2 regions of the Erythrobacter sp. JB1-4 genome follow, and region 2 is predicted to be linked to the other one. Evidence: predicted binding sites of a transcription regulator. Region 2 holds the regulator's gene; the other holds the start of a gene.
The links. The regulator LexA, encoded in region 2, represses DNA repair genes until DNA is damaged. The targets are predictions, from matches to a motif close to GTTCCNCNCTTGTTCT.
Positions count from the first base shown of each region.

Region 1: a site for LexA is predicted at 4,259-4,274, ahead of AC0V61_RS14515 (ImuA family protein). Genes of this name have one in related genera too.

Region 1 covers NZ_CP200292.1:3,100,221-3,107,770, forward strand. Annotated here, with positions in the region: gene AC0V61_RS14490 (tetratricopeptide repeat protein) at 1-421, shown strand, start outside; gene AC0V61_RS14495 (bile acid:sodium symporter) at 494-1,261, shown strand; gene AC0V61_RS14500 (bile acid:sodium symporter) at 1,264-1,458, shown strand; gene panB (3-methyl-2-oxobutanoate hydroxymethyltransferase) at 1,448-2,320, opposite strand; gene AC0V61_RS14510 (sodium-dependent transporter) at 2,755-4,185, shown strand; gene AC0V61_RS14515 (ImuA family protein) at 4,310-5,227, shown strand; partial or broken gene AC0V61_RS14520 (Y-family DNA polymerase) at 5,169-6,771, shown strand; gene AC0V61_RS14525 (PilZ domain-containing protein) at 6,846-7,181, shown strand; gene AC0V61_RS14530 (phosphoribosyl-AMP cyclohydrolase) at 7,319-7,550, opposite strand, start outside.
Region 2 covers NZ_CP200292.1:3,334,706-3,342,255, forward strand. Annotated here, with positions in the region: gene trpC (indole-3-glycerol phosphate synthase TrpC) at 7-795, shown strand; gene moaC (cyclic pyranopterin monophosphate synthase MoaC) at 968-1,444, shown strand; gene AC0V61_RS15660 (molybdopterin molybdotransferase MoeA) at 1,450-2,631, shown strand; gene lexA (transcriptional repressor LexA) at 2,863-3,555, shown strand; gene AC0V61_RS15670 (ComEC/Rec2 family competence protein) at 3,594-5,993, opposite strand; partial or broken gene gltX (glutamate--tRNA ligase) at 5,926-7,269, shown strand; gene AC0V61_RS15680 (citrate synthase) at 7,402-7,550, shown strand, end outside.

The DNA.
Region 1 (7,550 bases), 230 kb from region 2:
ATCGGGCGATGCGCATTCGCTTGCTGGAGACGTTGCGCTTGCGAGCGACAATCCGCTTCCAGCCATCGAACTCTATCAAGTCTCAGCCCAAGTTCGCCGGTCATGGCCTCTCACCCGCAAGCTTGCCTCAGCCATGGTGCAGGCCGGAGAAAGCCAAACAGCAAAGGCGCTCCTTGCCCGCTATGTGCAAGGCGATCCGCAGAACCTTGATGCGCTCATCGTGCTTGCAAAGCTTAGCGCGGATGAGGGCGATTGGCTGCGGGTGCAAGTCCTCCTTGATACAGCGATTGCGCAAGGGGGCGGGAGCGATCCTGCTTTACTTGGCCTTCGTGTGAAAGCGGCGCGAGAGCTTGGCAACGACGAGGACGCGGCACAGGCCGAGGCGCTCTTGGCGCAGGCTCTGCCCAATCCCTCTCTTTAAAGCGGCATTTTCCTAAAGGTTACAGACCTCCATTCTCGACAAGTCCCCAATGACAAGGCAGGGGGCTGGCTGATGTTAAAGCGGCTTTCCATTCTCGCAGACCCGATGATTGCGGTGTTGCTGTCTGCAACGTTGCTGGCAGTGGTGCTGCCTGCTGCGGGCGAGATACGCGGGACGGCGCAAACTGTCTCCAACATTGCGATTTTTCTTCTGTTCTTCGTGAACGGCATGCGGATTGCTCGGGGGGAGATTGCCAAGGGCCTTGCCAATTGGCGCTTTTTCCTGCCGCTTTTCGCATGGGTGTTTGGCGCGATGCCGCTTATTGGCTTTGGCCTTTCCAGTGCTGCTTCAACCATCCTTCCGCCATTGGTGGCATTGGGCTTTGTGTTCCTTGGCGCGCTGCCTTCGACCATCCAATCTGCGACCTCTTACACCAGCCTTGCAGGCGGCAATGTCGCACTTTCCGTCGTGGGCGCAGCTTTGATCAACATCGCCGGGGTCTTCATCACGGCACCACTGTTCGCGCTGTTGGCAGGAAGCGAGGCGGCCGATATTGGCTTTGAGACCATCATTCGCATTGGCGTTATCCTGATCCTGCCCTTTTTGATTGGTCAGGCGGTGCAAGGGTGGACCATCGATTGGCTAAAGACGCGTAAGTCCGATGTTGCGTGGCTCGACCGGATTGTGATCGGTATCGCTGTATATGTTGCCTTCTCAGGGGCGGTTGAACAGGGGCTGGGTCAGATGTTTACTCTCCTTGGCTGGGCGGCGCTTATTGGCATTATCGTCGTTTATCTTATCGCTGCTTCCGGGGGCGCTTGGCTTACCGGGGGTTCCTGAAAGTGTCTCGCGAAGACCGCATCGCCTTCTTGTTTGCGGGCGCTCAAAAGAGCGTTGCTATCGGCGCGCCGCTTGCCGCTATTCTCTTCGCGCCCGATGTTGCAGGCTTTGTGATTGCGCCGCTGCTGCTTTACCATCTGCTACAGCTGATTATCGCAGCGCCGCTTGCTAGCCTCTTGGCGAAACCTAGCTCTTAGGCTGATACGTCTGTTCCTGCGTTGGGAAAGTCCGCTCGCGCACTTCCTCGGCATAATGCGCAACTGTCTTTTCGATGACGCTGGCGATATCCTCATACTTCTTCACAAAGCGCGGGACCCGCTCAAACATGCCGAGCATGTCTTCGGTCACAAGCACCTGACCATCGCACTGGTTTGATGCGCCAATGCCAATGGTGGGGCAGGAAACCGCTTTGGTCGCCTTAATCGCAATGGGTTCGAGTACGCCTTCAAGCACAATTCCAAACGCGCCCGCCTGATCCAAGGCAATCGCATCGTTGACGATCTTCTCCGCCTCAGCATCCGATCGCCCGCGCGCCATATATCCGCCAAGCACATTCACCGCTTGAGGCGTCAGCCCCACATGACCCATCACCGGAATGCCGCGTTGGTTCAGGAACTCGACTGTCTCAGCCATCGCCTCGCCACCTTCGAGCTTCACCGCCGCCGCCCCTGTTTGCTTGAGCAGATAGGCCGCGCTTTCAAACGCCTGTTCTTTTGACGCCTCGTAAGAGCCAAAGGGCATATCGACGACCACGACCGAATGGTACGATCCGCGCACAACCGCTGCGCCGTGGTTTGCCATCATCTCCAGTGTCACAGGGACGGTGGAGGGCAGGCCATAAATGACCTGCGCAAGGCTATCCCCAACAAGTAGCAAATCACAATGTGCATCGAGCAATTGCGCCTGACGTGCGGTGTAAGCGGTCAGCATCACCAAGGGTTCTTCGGTCACCCCATCCTTTTTGCGGGCTCTCACCCGGGGCACGGTGAGCCGTTTCATCGGCTGAGGGGTGGGGTTTGCGCGGCTGGTGCTTGTATCAAGCTGGAATGTTGTCGACATGGGCGTTTCTCTAACGTGGGCGTTTGCAAAGGCCAAATTTTTGCTGAGTTTCCTTCAAGAGAATATCCAAATTGCATTTGATGCAAGGTGACACATGTGTCACCTTTTTCCTACAGGATTTCGATGAAAGCCTATCGTTTTCAATGGCTTGGAGTGTTGGAATAAGGTGACACTTTGCGTGGAATTTTCGTGGTTTGAAACTCGGTAATCTGCTGCCTGCACGATTGTGATGCGCTTTTTGAGAGTAGGAAATCGAATTCGTCGAATTCGTACCATGGGCGGCCATCCTTTGCACTTATCCAAAGCCTTGCGCCGATAAGCGCAATGTTCCCCTTGGCGAAGGCAAAGAAACATTGCACAACGGGTTAGATAGAAAATTTCGCATGCTTTTTCGGGGAAGAGGGAAGCATGCAAAAGAGGGAACAGATTTCAGCATGGTAGCATCTTCGGGATCGTCGAGCCGCGAGGGCTGGTCTTCGCGCAGCGCGTTTATTTTGGCAGCGGTTGGGGCCGCTGTTGGTCTTGGCAACGTCTGGCGCTTTCCAACGCTTGCAGGCGAAAACGGGGGCGGGGCGTTCGTTCTTGTCTACGTGGGCTTTGTGTTCCTGCTCGGCCTGCCATTGGTGATCTCAGAGATTTTCATCGGCCGCACGGGTCAGGATGATGCGGTAAGCTCGATCCGCAAAGTGGCGCAGCGCTCGCAGGTTTCGACCGCGTGGGGCGGCTTTGGCATCATGGGCGTGATTGCGGCGTTCCTGATTGTCTCGTTCTATTCGGTCGTAGCTGGCTGGGTGCTGTATTATGTGGGCGTGATGGGGGCCGATTTCCTTGGCGCGATTGCGGCGGGTGATCCGTTCAGAGGCGCGCTTGTGGGTGAGAGCCAAGAGGTAATCCAAGGGCGCATGGGAAAACTGTTTGCCAACCCCATGCTCCTTTTGGGCATGCACTTTGTCTTTATGGGCGTGACCTTGTTTATTGTGGCGCGCGGGATTGGTTCTGGGATTGAGGCAGCGGCAACCGTGCTTATGCCGATGTTCTTCGTGCTGCTGGTTGGCATTACGATTTACGGCGCGTTTGTGGGCAATATGGGCGATGCGCTAGCGTTCCTGTTTACGCCTGATTTCTCCAAGCTGACGCCGCAAGTTTTGAATACAGCTTTGGGACAGGCGCTGTTCTCGCTGTCTTTGGGTGTGGCGGGGCTCATCACCTATGGCTCGTATGTGAAGGGGTCTGATGGGCTTGGGCCTACCTCGGTAACGATTGCTTTTGCCGATACGGCGGTGGCTTTAATCGCTGGCTTGATGATCTTCCCGATTGTGTTTGCGGTGGGGCTTGATCCGGCAGCAGGGCCAACGCTGGTGTTCCAGACGCTGCCCTTTGCCTTCCAGACTATGCCAGCAGGCTCGCTGATTGGGCTTTTGTTCTTTGTGCTTATTCTTGTGGCGGCTGTGACGAGTTCGATCTCACTGCTTGAGGTGCCGACCGCTTGGGGTATCGGCCAGTTTGGTCTGACCCGCGGTGCGTCTTCTGCGATCTTTGGGGGCGGTGCGTTCCTGATCGGGATCGCCTGTTTGCTGGGCTATAACGTGTGGTCCGATGTGCGCCTTTTGAGCTTCTGGCCGCTGTTTGCGGAGAAGGATATTCTCGACACCGTCGATGGGTTCACAGGGACGGTGATGCTGCCATTGGGCGCGTTTTTCACGGCGATTTTCGTGGGCTGGCGCGCGGATAAGCGGCTGGTCGAAGAGATGACGGGACTGTCTGGCAGCATGCTTGCGCTTTGGCGTTTCCTGATTGCGTGGCTGTGCCCGCTGGCTGTGGGCGCGATCCTTGTGACAGGGTTGTTCCCCGCTATCCTTGGATAGCAAATGCAAAACGCTATCCTGGGATAGGCCAAAAATAGGGAGGAGTGCGGGGTTGCACTCCTCCTTCATATATGGAACATAATGGGAACAAAGAGGCCGTTGGCGAGTCTCTGACCATGTTCCTATGATGAAACCTGAACCTCTTTCTCGGCCCCAAGATGCCAAGGCTCTGCCGCCTCTTCCCCATCTTTCGGAAGGGCTCTCAGCCGTGGATGTTGCGGCGCTGTCAAAACAGCGTGAGGCACGCTGGCGTCCCGGACTGGCGGATCAGCCATTGCATAGCGAGATTTTCGCCAGCGCAAGAGACGGCAGCGGGGCAGGGCTTGCCCTTGCCTTGGCGCGCGATGCTTTATCGGTTGCCGCTGCTGAAGAGGATGTGTTGGCCGATGCGCAGGATCGGCGTCAGCTTTTATGGGTGCAGGATAAGCGCGCGGTTCAGATGAACGGGCGGCCTTATATCCACGCGCTGCCAGAAGAATGGCGTGAACGGGTGATCTGTGTGGAGACAACCAAACCCGAAGACGCTTTGTTCGCGCTTGAGGAAGGGCTCAAATGCCGCGAGCTTGCCTGTGTGATCGGAGAGATCGCCGGAAATCCACGCGCGCTCGACTTTACTGCTTCGCGCAGGCTTAGCCTGACGGCTGAAAAGCACGGGGTTGCCTTGTGGCTGGTGCGGCTTGAGGCGGATGCGGATTTATCCTCGGCAAGGATGCGTTGGCGCGCGCGGCCTGGGGTTTCGGGTGAGCCCAGATGGAATGCGCAAAGGCCGGGGGAACCGGCTTGGCAGGCGGAGCTGTTCCGGGCGCGCTCTCATGCTCCGGGGGAATGGAAGCTGGCCCACGATGGGACGCGATTGTGCGTGCCCAAACCGCCCCAGAAACGGCCACAAAAGCAACCCATCCAAGAAACCGAGCGCCCCTTCGAGCATACGCCCAATGTCCCATTCAAAACTCAAAAGCGCCCCACCCATAAGTCGCCGCATAATGGCAATCTGGTGCGCGCAACTTTCGGTCGATCGCTGGCGGCTGTCTCGAGGCGATAAGACTGAGGGCGATAAGGCTCAAGGGAGTAAGGCTGAGGTAGGAGGGGGGAACCTCCCACGGTCCTCATCACCGAGACCGCTCATGGCCCGCGCATTGATGCGGTGAATGCAGCAGGGCTTGGCGTTGGCGCTCGAACCGGGCAGATGTTAGCCGATGCGCGCGCGCTTTACCCTGGGCTGCAAACCGCGCCCGCTGATCCGGCAGGCGACCTGGAGCTGCTGGAAAAGCTTGCCATCTGGGCGCAAGCGTGGGGACCGTGGAGCGCGCTTGATCCACCCGATGGTCTGATCGTCGATGTCACCGCGGTGGCGCACCTTTTGGAGGGGAGCGGCGGCTTCTCGCCGATGTGGAACGCGCCTTTGCAGGGCGGCATCTGGCGGTGCGCGCGGCTATTGCTCCAACGGCAGGCGCGGCATGGGCTTTAGCGCATTACGGGCCACGCTCCAGTATGCTAGCCTCTTCCAATACCGAGGCTATGATGCGCCAGCTTGCCGATCTTCCGGCCGCCGCGCTCAGGCTCGACACGGATGTGCTCACAGTCCTGCGCCGCCTTGGCCTCAAGCGTTTAGGCGACCTTGCAGACATCGCAACAGGCGCAATCAACCGGAGCGAGGCCGCTGCCCGCGATGCGCTCCATCGCCGGTTTCGGGGCAGGAAATCGCCCGCAGCAAACCCGCTCATCCGGCTCGATCAATTGCTTGGCAGGGTGCCCGAACCGCTCTTGCCCGTGGTCCCGCAGGATATGCCTCTGGTACAACGCCGCTTGATGGAGCCGCTGCGCCATCGCTCGCTGCTTGATCAAGTGCTGGGGGATTTGGCCCAGGATATGGCACGCGAATTGGAGGCACAGGGACAGGGCGCGCGGCGGCTAGAACTCGGCATGTGGCGGGTCGATGGCGAAGTGATTGTGCGCCGCTTGGAACTGGCTGCTGCCACGCGGGACCCTTCGCACATCACCCGCCTGTTTGCGGAAAAGCTCGAGGGGATTGAGGCTGGTTTTGGCATCGAAACCGTGCGCCTGCGGGCAAGCTGGACAGAACCCTTTGCCGCCACACAGGGCGATGTCGAAGAAGCCGCGACACGCCACGGTATTTCACTTTCCGCCTGTATCGACCGGCTAAGCGTCCGCCTCGGCCCGCATGCTGTGCGCCGCCCGGTTGCCCATGCCAGTCACCTGCCTGAACGTGCACAAAGCTGGCAGCCGCCCCTTGCCGCTATCACCGCTCCTGATACTCTCACGAAACCTCAGGCAAGGCCGCTTAAACTGCTTGATCGGGCTGAGAAAATTGCTGTGCTCTACGCATCCCCCGATGGCTATCCCCAACGTTTCAGGTGGCGTTCGCGGGTCCACGAGGTTGCCCGTGTTGAAGGGCCTGAGCGCATTGCCCCTGAATGGTGGCGTGAGCGCTCTACCGCGCGGCTGCGTGATTATTACCGTATCGAGGATGAACACGGCGCGCGTTATTGGATCTATCGCTCAGGCGTTTTGGGGGATGGACGCGGTGGGACGCCTGAATGGTTCTTGCACGGTATCGATGCATGATCGCGCGTAAATTTACGAAAATAGTTACCCGGCCGTTAGGGTTTGTTTAGGTATTTCTGCGATAATCTTTTCCCATGACGATGGTTAAAGCCTCTCGCGGATCTGATCGGCGACCTTTGCACCTGATGGTCAAGGGGCGGGTTCAATCGCGCGCTATCTACGCTGATCTTATTGATATTTCAGAAGGCGGTTGTAAATTACGGGCGAGCGCGGGTTTTGCCAGTATTGGCGACCGCGTCACTATTCGCATGAACGGCATCAATGCCCCGCTTGGCAAAGTCGTGTGGGCAGATGGAAAGGTGGCCGGTGTGGCGTTTGAAAGCCCCATGCATATTGCAGTGCTCGATCATCTGTGCGCGAGTGTGTATGATGCAAGCACGTCAAATAAACAGCGCATGCACTGGGCTTAATATATGGGCCTAACATACATTGGGCCTAACATAGGGGGCCTCACGCCACCCTTCTAAAAAGCATACGAAAAAAGAGGCCGGGAGGAACATCCGGCCCCTTTTCGTTTGCAGCCCTCTCAGCTGCTAAGCCTTTGGCCTTAGCCCGCGCTGTACGGAAGCGAACTGTGGTGAAGAACGATCTTCAGATCGCCATTCTCGTCTTTTTCATAAGCAAAAGAATACTCAACCTTGGTCACGCCGCCGTCGGTGTCGGTGAACATATAGTTGCCCATGGCCACTGCCATATCGCCGCTTTCTGAGATTACAGTGCCGTTATTGTCCCACTCAACCGAGGTGTAAGGCTTGATCGCAAAGCCGCCATCTTCTGTG
Region 2 (7,550 bases):
GCTCACATGAACAAACTCGAAGAAATCTGCACCAAAAAGCGCGAAGAAGTGGCCGAGCGCAAATCCGCGACCACCATTGCCGCGCTCGAATCGGCTGCCCAAGAGCAAACAGTGCCCCGCGGTTTCGAAGCCGCATTGCGCACAAAGGTTGAAACCGGATTTGCTCTTATCGCCGAGGTTAAAAAGGCAAGCCCTTCCAAAGGCCTTATTCGCCCTGACTTTCGCCCCGCAGATCACGCACGAGAATATGAGAAAGGCGGCGCTGCCTGCCTTAGCGTCCTTACCGATGCGCCTTATTTCCAAGGACACGAGGACTATCTGGTCGAGGCGCGCGGCGCGTGCACCATCCCGGTTTTGCGCAAAGATTTCATGGTCGATCCCTGGCAGTGCCTTGAAGCGCGTGCCATCGGGGCAGACGCCATCCTCATTATCGTTGCCGCACTGGACAATGCGCAAATGGCCGAGATCGAGGTGGCGGCGCTTGAATACTCGATGGATGTGCTAGTTGAGGTTCACGATGAGGCGGAGATGGAACGCGCCCTCACCCATCTCAAAAGCCGCCTGATTGGCGTCAACAACCGCGACCTTAAAACCTTTACAACCTCGCTCTCCACAACCGAACGCTTGGCTCCGCTTGCCCCCGAAGGCGCTCTGCTTGTTGGTGAAAGTGGCATCGCAGCCCACACCGATTGCGAGCGGCTTTCTCGGGCCGGTGTGCGCACATTCCTTGTGGGGGAAAGCCTGATGCGGGCAGATGATATTGCCGGGGCCACACGCACGCTCCTCCACGGTTAGCTCTGATTGGATTGTCCTACTGCGACCAAGTCTGGCATGACGGTGCGATGACCATTCCTATCCTTGCCCTTCAATCGACTGGGTCGATTAATGCGACTTCCATTGATCGATTGGATTTCAGCCCCAGGACAGTGTGCCAAGTGTGCCAAACTTCCAACATTGGAGCCGTTGCATGAGCCGACTCACTCACCTTGGAAAAGATGGCGCCGCGCATATGGTGGATGTTGGCGCAAAGGCACAAACGCACCGCGTCGCCATCGCCAGCGGCTTGATCAGCATGTCCGAAGAGGCACTCAAGGCGATCCACGAAGGCGACGCGCCAAAAGGCGATGTCCTGGGCACAGCACGCATCGCTGGCATCATGGCGGCCAAGCGCACAGGCGATCTTATCCCATTGTGCCACCCGCTCGGTCTTGAGGCGGTGACGGTCGACTTCACCTTTGACGAATGCGCCATCCGCGCAACAGCAAGCGCCTCTCTCACCGGCAAAACCGGGGTTGAGATGGAGGCTATGGTTGCGGTCTCCACTGCCCTCCTCACCATCTACGACATGGCCAAGGCGATCGACAAAGGCATGGTGATTGGCGAGGTACGCTTGATCGAGAAGCGCGGCGGCAAGTCGGGCACATGGAAGGCGGACGCGCTGTGAGCGCAATGCTCTCGCTGCAAGAGGCACAGGAAAGGCTCCTCGCACTCACACCTCAATCGCGGTCATCGCGCGTTGCGATCAACGACGTTACCCTCTGTTCGAACCAATGGCTTGCCAGCGATCACTACGCCGCCCGCACTCAGCCACCATGCGACCTGTCAGCGATGGACGGTTATGCCATCAGCGGCGCTGGACCATGGCAAAAGGTAGGCGAAAGCAAAGCCGGGACGCCGTTTGCAGGGGCGCTATTGCCTGGACAATGTACGCGCATATCAACGGGCGCCCATATGCCCGAAGGCGCTAAGGCCGTGCTCATCCAAGAGAATGCAGAGGTAGAAGGTGAGGTGGTCAAGCCCATCCACCTACCTCAGACCGGCCAACATGTACGGCGCAAAGGCTTCGACTTTGAGGACGGTCAGCTTGTGCTTCCCAAAGGCAGCGCGGCAACGCCCGCGGCCCTTGCCTTAGCGATCTCCGCTGGGGTCAGCACGCTTGATGTGGTGTCCCCGCCCTCGGTCGCGATCCTTGATAGCGGGGACGAGTTGGTCGAGGCTGGACAGCCCTGCGCACTCCACCAGATCCCGGCTAGCAATGGGTCGATGTTGGCCGCGATGCTGCACCCTTATGTAGGCGCCACAGACCGTCTCGGTCCCGTCCCCGATGACCGCGCCCGGTTGGCAGAAGCGCTGAGTCAGGCCGAAAAGCATGATATCCTCATAACCTCAGGCGGGGCATCTGTTGGCGACCATGACCTTGTGCAGGACGCTCTGCGTGAATGGGGCGCTGAGATCGATTTTTGGAAGGTTGCGATCAAGCCGGGCAAGCCGTTGATGGTGGCGACGCGCCAGACCCAAGCGGGGCGTCAAGTCATCCTTGGTCTTCCCGGCAACCCGGTCTCAAGCTTTGTGACTGCTTTTCTCTTTGCGTTGCCATTGGTGCGCAAGTGCCTTGGTGCGCCTAACCCGCTCTTTGAAACTGTACAGATGACCGCAGGCGAGGCCATCCCTGCCACCGGGCCACGTCATGAGTTCTTACGCGGCATCCTATCAGAGGGAATCGCACAGCTTGCATCTTCACAAGACTCAAGCGCTTTAGGGGCGCTCGCCGTGGCCAATTGCCTCATCAGCCGCCCACCCCATTCGCCGGCTGCCCAAACGGGTGACAAGGTGGAAGTCTATTGCCTTTGAAATGGCGGTTTTCTGCCAGCCTTGTGGAAATCGGCGTGTTGACTTGCGAACAGAAGTTGCCTATTCGTTCCGCATTCGTTCACCATAAGGGTCGAACGGTTAGCGTTCTGTATCGCACCTGTTCTGCTTTTGCGCATAGGGTGCTTCTTGGGAGCGCGCGATCTTGGCACTGCGTTTGGGATGCGCAACGTTGCGTCCTTTCGCGAAGAGTGCGGCTGATGGAGTTTGCCCATGCTTACGGCAAAGCAACATGAATTGATCCGTTTCATTCAGCAACGCCTGGAAGAAACAGGCGTGTCACCCAGTTTTGAAGAAATGAAAGAAGCGCTTGATCTTAAGAGTAAGTCAGGCGTGCACCGCCTGATCTCTGCGCTTGAGGAACGCGGCTTTATTCGGCGTCTTCCCAACAGGGCCCGCGCGCTTGAAGTTATCAAGAACCCTGAGGATGCAACACCTAATGCGCGTCCTGCTCTTGCTTCGGCGGCGAATGATACCGTTGCGGCGAATGCTTCTGCGCCAAGAGCGCCCGAACCTGCAAACGATGTGATCGAAATCCCACTGCATGGGCGGATCGCAGCAGGCGCACCGATTGAGGCGCTAGAAGGACAAAGCTCGCTTCCTGTCCCCGCAGCATTGCTCGGACCGGGGGAGCATTACGCGCTGGAGGTATCGGGCGATTCGATGATCGAGGCCGGCATCTTTGATGGTGACTTTGCACTGGTCCGGCGCACGAACACCGCGCGCGATGGCGAAATTGTGGTGGCGCTTGTGAAAGGCGAAGAGGCAACTCTCAAATATCTCCATAAGGATGGCGGCTTAGTTCGCCTTGATCCGGCCAATGCGACGTATGACCCTCAAGTCTATGGTCCAGAAGAGGTCGAAGTCCAAGGTAAGCTTGCCGGGCTATTGCGGCGTTACCACTGACCGCGATCAGTGCGGTGATATGCTGGGCGGGAGTTTAATCACTCGCGCCCGGCTTTCCACCAGCCATGCTCACCTTGTGTCTTGCTGACGCTGGTGATGGTTTGATCGGCAAGGTTGATGGAAAGGCCACCGGTCTGCTCAAGCAGGCGGCGATCGGCTTTGAGCCATTTGGGCTGGCACGAGCGTGGCAGAAACCGATCAGCCACAACTATGTCCGACTGCTCACAAGCTGCCGCAAGCGAACGCTCTTCGATGAGCTCGCGGTTGCGGGCCATAAGAAGGGACCAGTCCCTGCCCCCACGCTGGAGGACAATGGTGCAAAATTCAGGAGAGCATCGCGCGCCGTCCCACTGCGCAAGAGGAATGGGTTCGGAAGTAACACTTGAAAGTTCAAGGAGATTGTCGCGAGAATATGAAGAGCGGCTGTCGCGCAGGGACAAAAGCCTGCGCTCCCCATCTTGGCCGAGCATGGTGATGCCCACATGGCGCCCCTCCCTACCGATAAGGACATCAGGTATAGGCGTCATAACAAGCAACGCCGTCGCAATCGCAGCGGGCATAAAACCCCAGAGCCGCGCTCGACCAGACCATAAGGCAAGCCAAAGCCCGCCCGCGGTAAACAAAGCGATAGTGGCACCGCTCATCTGCGGCATGAGCTTAACCGCTCCGGGCTGCGCAGATGTGAAGTGGGCAATACCAAGAAGCAGATTGAGCGACTTTTCTGTTAGCCACCAAAATGGCGCGCCAAGCCCTACGATATCAAAGATCAAACCCAGCGCGATGAGTGGCATCGAGACAAAGGTGACAAGCGGGATCGCGATGACATTTGCAAAGGCTCCGTAAAGCCCAGCGCGGTGAAAATGGAATAGGACAATGGGCATGAGAGCGATTTCAATTACCAAGCCTGTTAGGAACAGCATCGCCGTGCCCCTACCAAAGCGCGCAAAGCTGCTCTCCTCACGCGGCGCAAGGAAGGCTCTCACAGGCGCGCTCGAATGCAAGGCGACGATGGCAAGAACGGCGGAAAAGCTCATTTGGAAGCTGGGCCCGACGACACTCTCGGGCCAAAGAAGCAGTACGAAAACGGCGGCAACCGCCACCATCCGCAAACTCAAGGCATCGCGCCCGCTTGCAAGAGCAACCAGCACAAGCATGGCAGCAGCACACGCGCGCACCGTAGGGACCTGCGCCCCGGTCAGAAGTGTGTAGCCAATGCCAGCAATTGCCCCCACACCGGCTGCAATCACCGGCAATCTCACACGCAGGGCAAGGGAGGGAAACAAAGCGAGCAATTTGACCGCCACAAGATAGGCCGCCCCGATCACGGCGGTGACGTGCAATCCGCTAATCGCAAGCAAGTGGGTAAGACCTGCATCGCGCATGGCAGCTCTGTCAATTTCTCCAATCGCCCCCCTGTCTCCGCTTGCAAAAGCCGCAGCAATGGTCCCGGCGGACCCGTCCACTTTGCCCCTTACATGGGCCGACAAGGCTCGCTGCATCTGAGCAATAAAGCCGCCGCTTTCGCCCTGTCGAATGACGTCCACAGGCCCAACCACACTCCCCGATGCCGCAAGCCCTTTGAACCACGCAGCGCGCGCAAAGTCATACGCGCCCGGCAACATAGGGCTAGCAGGCGGCATCAGGCGCACCCGCATACGCACGACGGCTCCCTCGACAAGCGTGCTTGTGCCGCCACCTGTACCAAACCGCTTGTCTGTCTCGGCTAATGTCTCAAGCGGGATGTTTACTCGGATCTTGCGGCTTTGAGCGGTCTCGGCGTCTCTCACAGCTAAAACCAAACGGATGCGGTTCTGTGAGGGCTGGTCTTCGCGTGCCAATACATACCCCTGTACCCGCTCAACGCTTGGCCGCTCGATAGCTTGGGCACCTACAAATTCGGAGCGCAGCCAGATGACGCTCATGCCGGCTGCAAAAACCAAAGCGCAAGCAATGATTGCACTGCGTAGATGGCCGCGTTCCTCGACCCCTCGCCATGCTGCGAGCGCAGCCAAAGCCAACAGCACGCAAAGGCCTATTGCGCTGGCCCATTGCCAAGGCGATTTAAGGGCGAACCAAGTGAGAATTCCGCTGGCAAACACGACGGCGAGCCATGGGGCTCGGTCAAACCCGGCATTTGCGAGAAATTCCTCAGCACCATCGCCAATAGACTGCCAAATACTGGACAATCCGGCGCCTCTTTGCCAGAGGCCGTGCGAAGCCTTTTGAGGCGCGAAAGGGGTACTGCCCGCTTCGGTTTCACCGCCAGCGGGAGCATCTCCCATAGGAATGATCGGCGCATCGGCCATCGGCTCGCTTCCCCCTCGGGTAGGCACCGCTTCTTTGCACCAAACGGATGAGGATATTAGATCGATGGCGACCCAATCGTCAAATTCTTTGGACAGTTCAACGGTAGTCACAAGGTTTGCACCGTCACCCACTGGTTTCCTGCATATTGGCGGCGCGCGTACTGCGTTGTTTAATTGGCTTTTTGCTCGTCACCATGGCGGTAAAGCGCTTTTGCGGATTGAGGACACCGACAAAAAGCGGTCCACTCAAGCAGCCATCGATGCCATTCTTGATGGTCTGGATTGGCTTGGTCTTGACTATGACGAGGAGCCGGTTTTCCAGTCGAAGCAAGCAGAGCGTCACGCCGCTGTCGCCCATCAGCTGCTCGAAGCAGGCCATGCTTATAAATGCTTTGCTTCGCCCGAAGAGCTTGAGAAAATGCGCGCTGAACAGCGAGCTAATAAGAAACCTCTGCGCTATGATGGACGTTGGCGCGATCGTGACCCATCTGAAGCCCCCGATGGCGCATCATACACCATAAGGCTCAAAACCCCGGTTGAAGGTGAAACAACGATTGCAGACAAGGTCCAAGGCGACGTGTCGGTGAAGAACGAGGAGCTTGATGACTACATCATTCTTCGCGCTGATGGGACGCCGACTTATATGCTTGCGGTGGTGGTCGATGACCATGACATGGGCGTGACCCATGTGATCCGGGGCGATGATCACTTGAACAACGCCTTTCGCCAATTGCCTATTTACCGCGCCATGAATGCGATTGAAGGAGGTTGGCCTGATCCAATCTATGCCCACGTTCCACTAATCCACGGGTCAGATGGTGGTAAGCTTTCAAAGCGCCACGGTGCACTTGGCGCAGAGACATATCGCGATGAGTATGGCATCCTTCCTCAAGCGTTGTTCAATTATCTCCTCCGCCTTGGTTGGGCCCATGGTGACCGTGAAGAGATCACATCCGAAGAAGCAATCGAACTGTTCGACCTTGCTGGCGTCGGCAAAAGCCCCTCACGGTTTGACCTGAAGAAGCTGGAGAATCTCAACGGGCATTACATCCGTGAGGAAGCCGATGAAAAGCTTGCACCACTTGTTGCAAAGCGCATCGGGGAAGGCGCCGATATCGAATTGCTAACCAAGGCGATGCCAGTCCTGAAGCCTCGTGCTAAGACCCTCGATGAACTGGCTGATGGTGCTGGTTTTCTCTTTGCCAAGCGTCCACTTGAGATGACTGAAAAGGCTGCAAAATTCTTGGACGATGACGCACGCGCACGGCTTAGGTCTATTTCTGCTGCATTATCAGCCGAAAATGACTGGACAATGGAGGCTCTCGAAGCCACTACGAAGGCGCTTGCCGAGGAATTGGATCTAGGATTTGGCAAGCTGGCGCAGCCAATGCGTGCTGCCCTGACTGGGACGACAACCTCGCCTGGAATTTTTGACGTACTGGTCCTGCTTGGACGGGACGAGATCCTTAGCTCGCCTCGACGCAGAAGCTGCGTAACCGAGGGGGTTGGGATTAGGGAAAGACAAATTAGGAGACACATGGTGGCTGACAAGCAAGCGAAGCTCGAACTTGGCGGTGGATCGAACGAATTTCCTGTGCTCGAAGGTAGCATTGGGCCCGATGTAATCGACATTCGCAAGCTCTATGGCGCAACCGATGCTTTCACATTTGATCCCGGCTATAAGTCGAC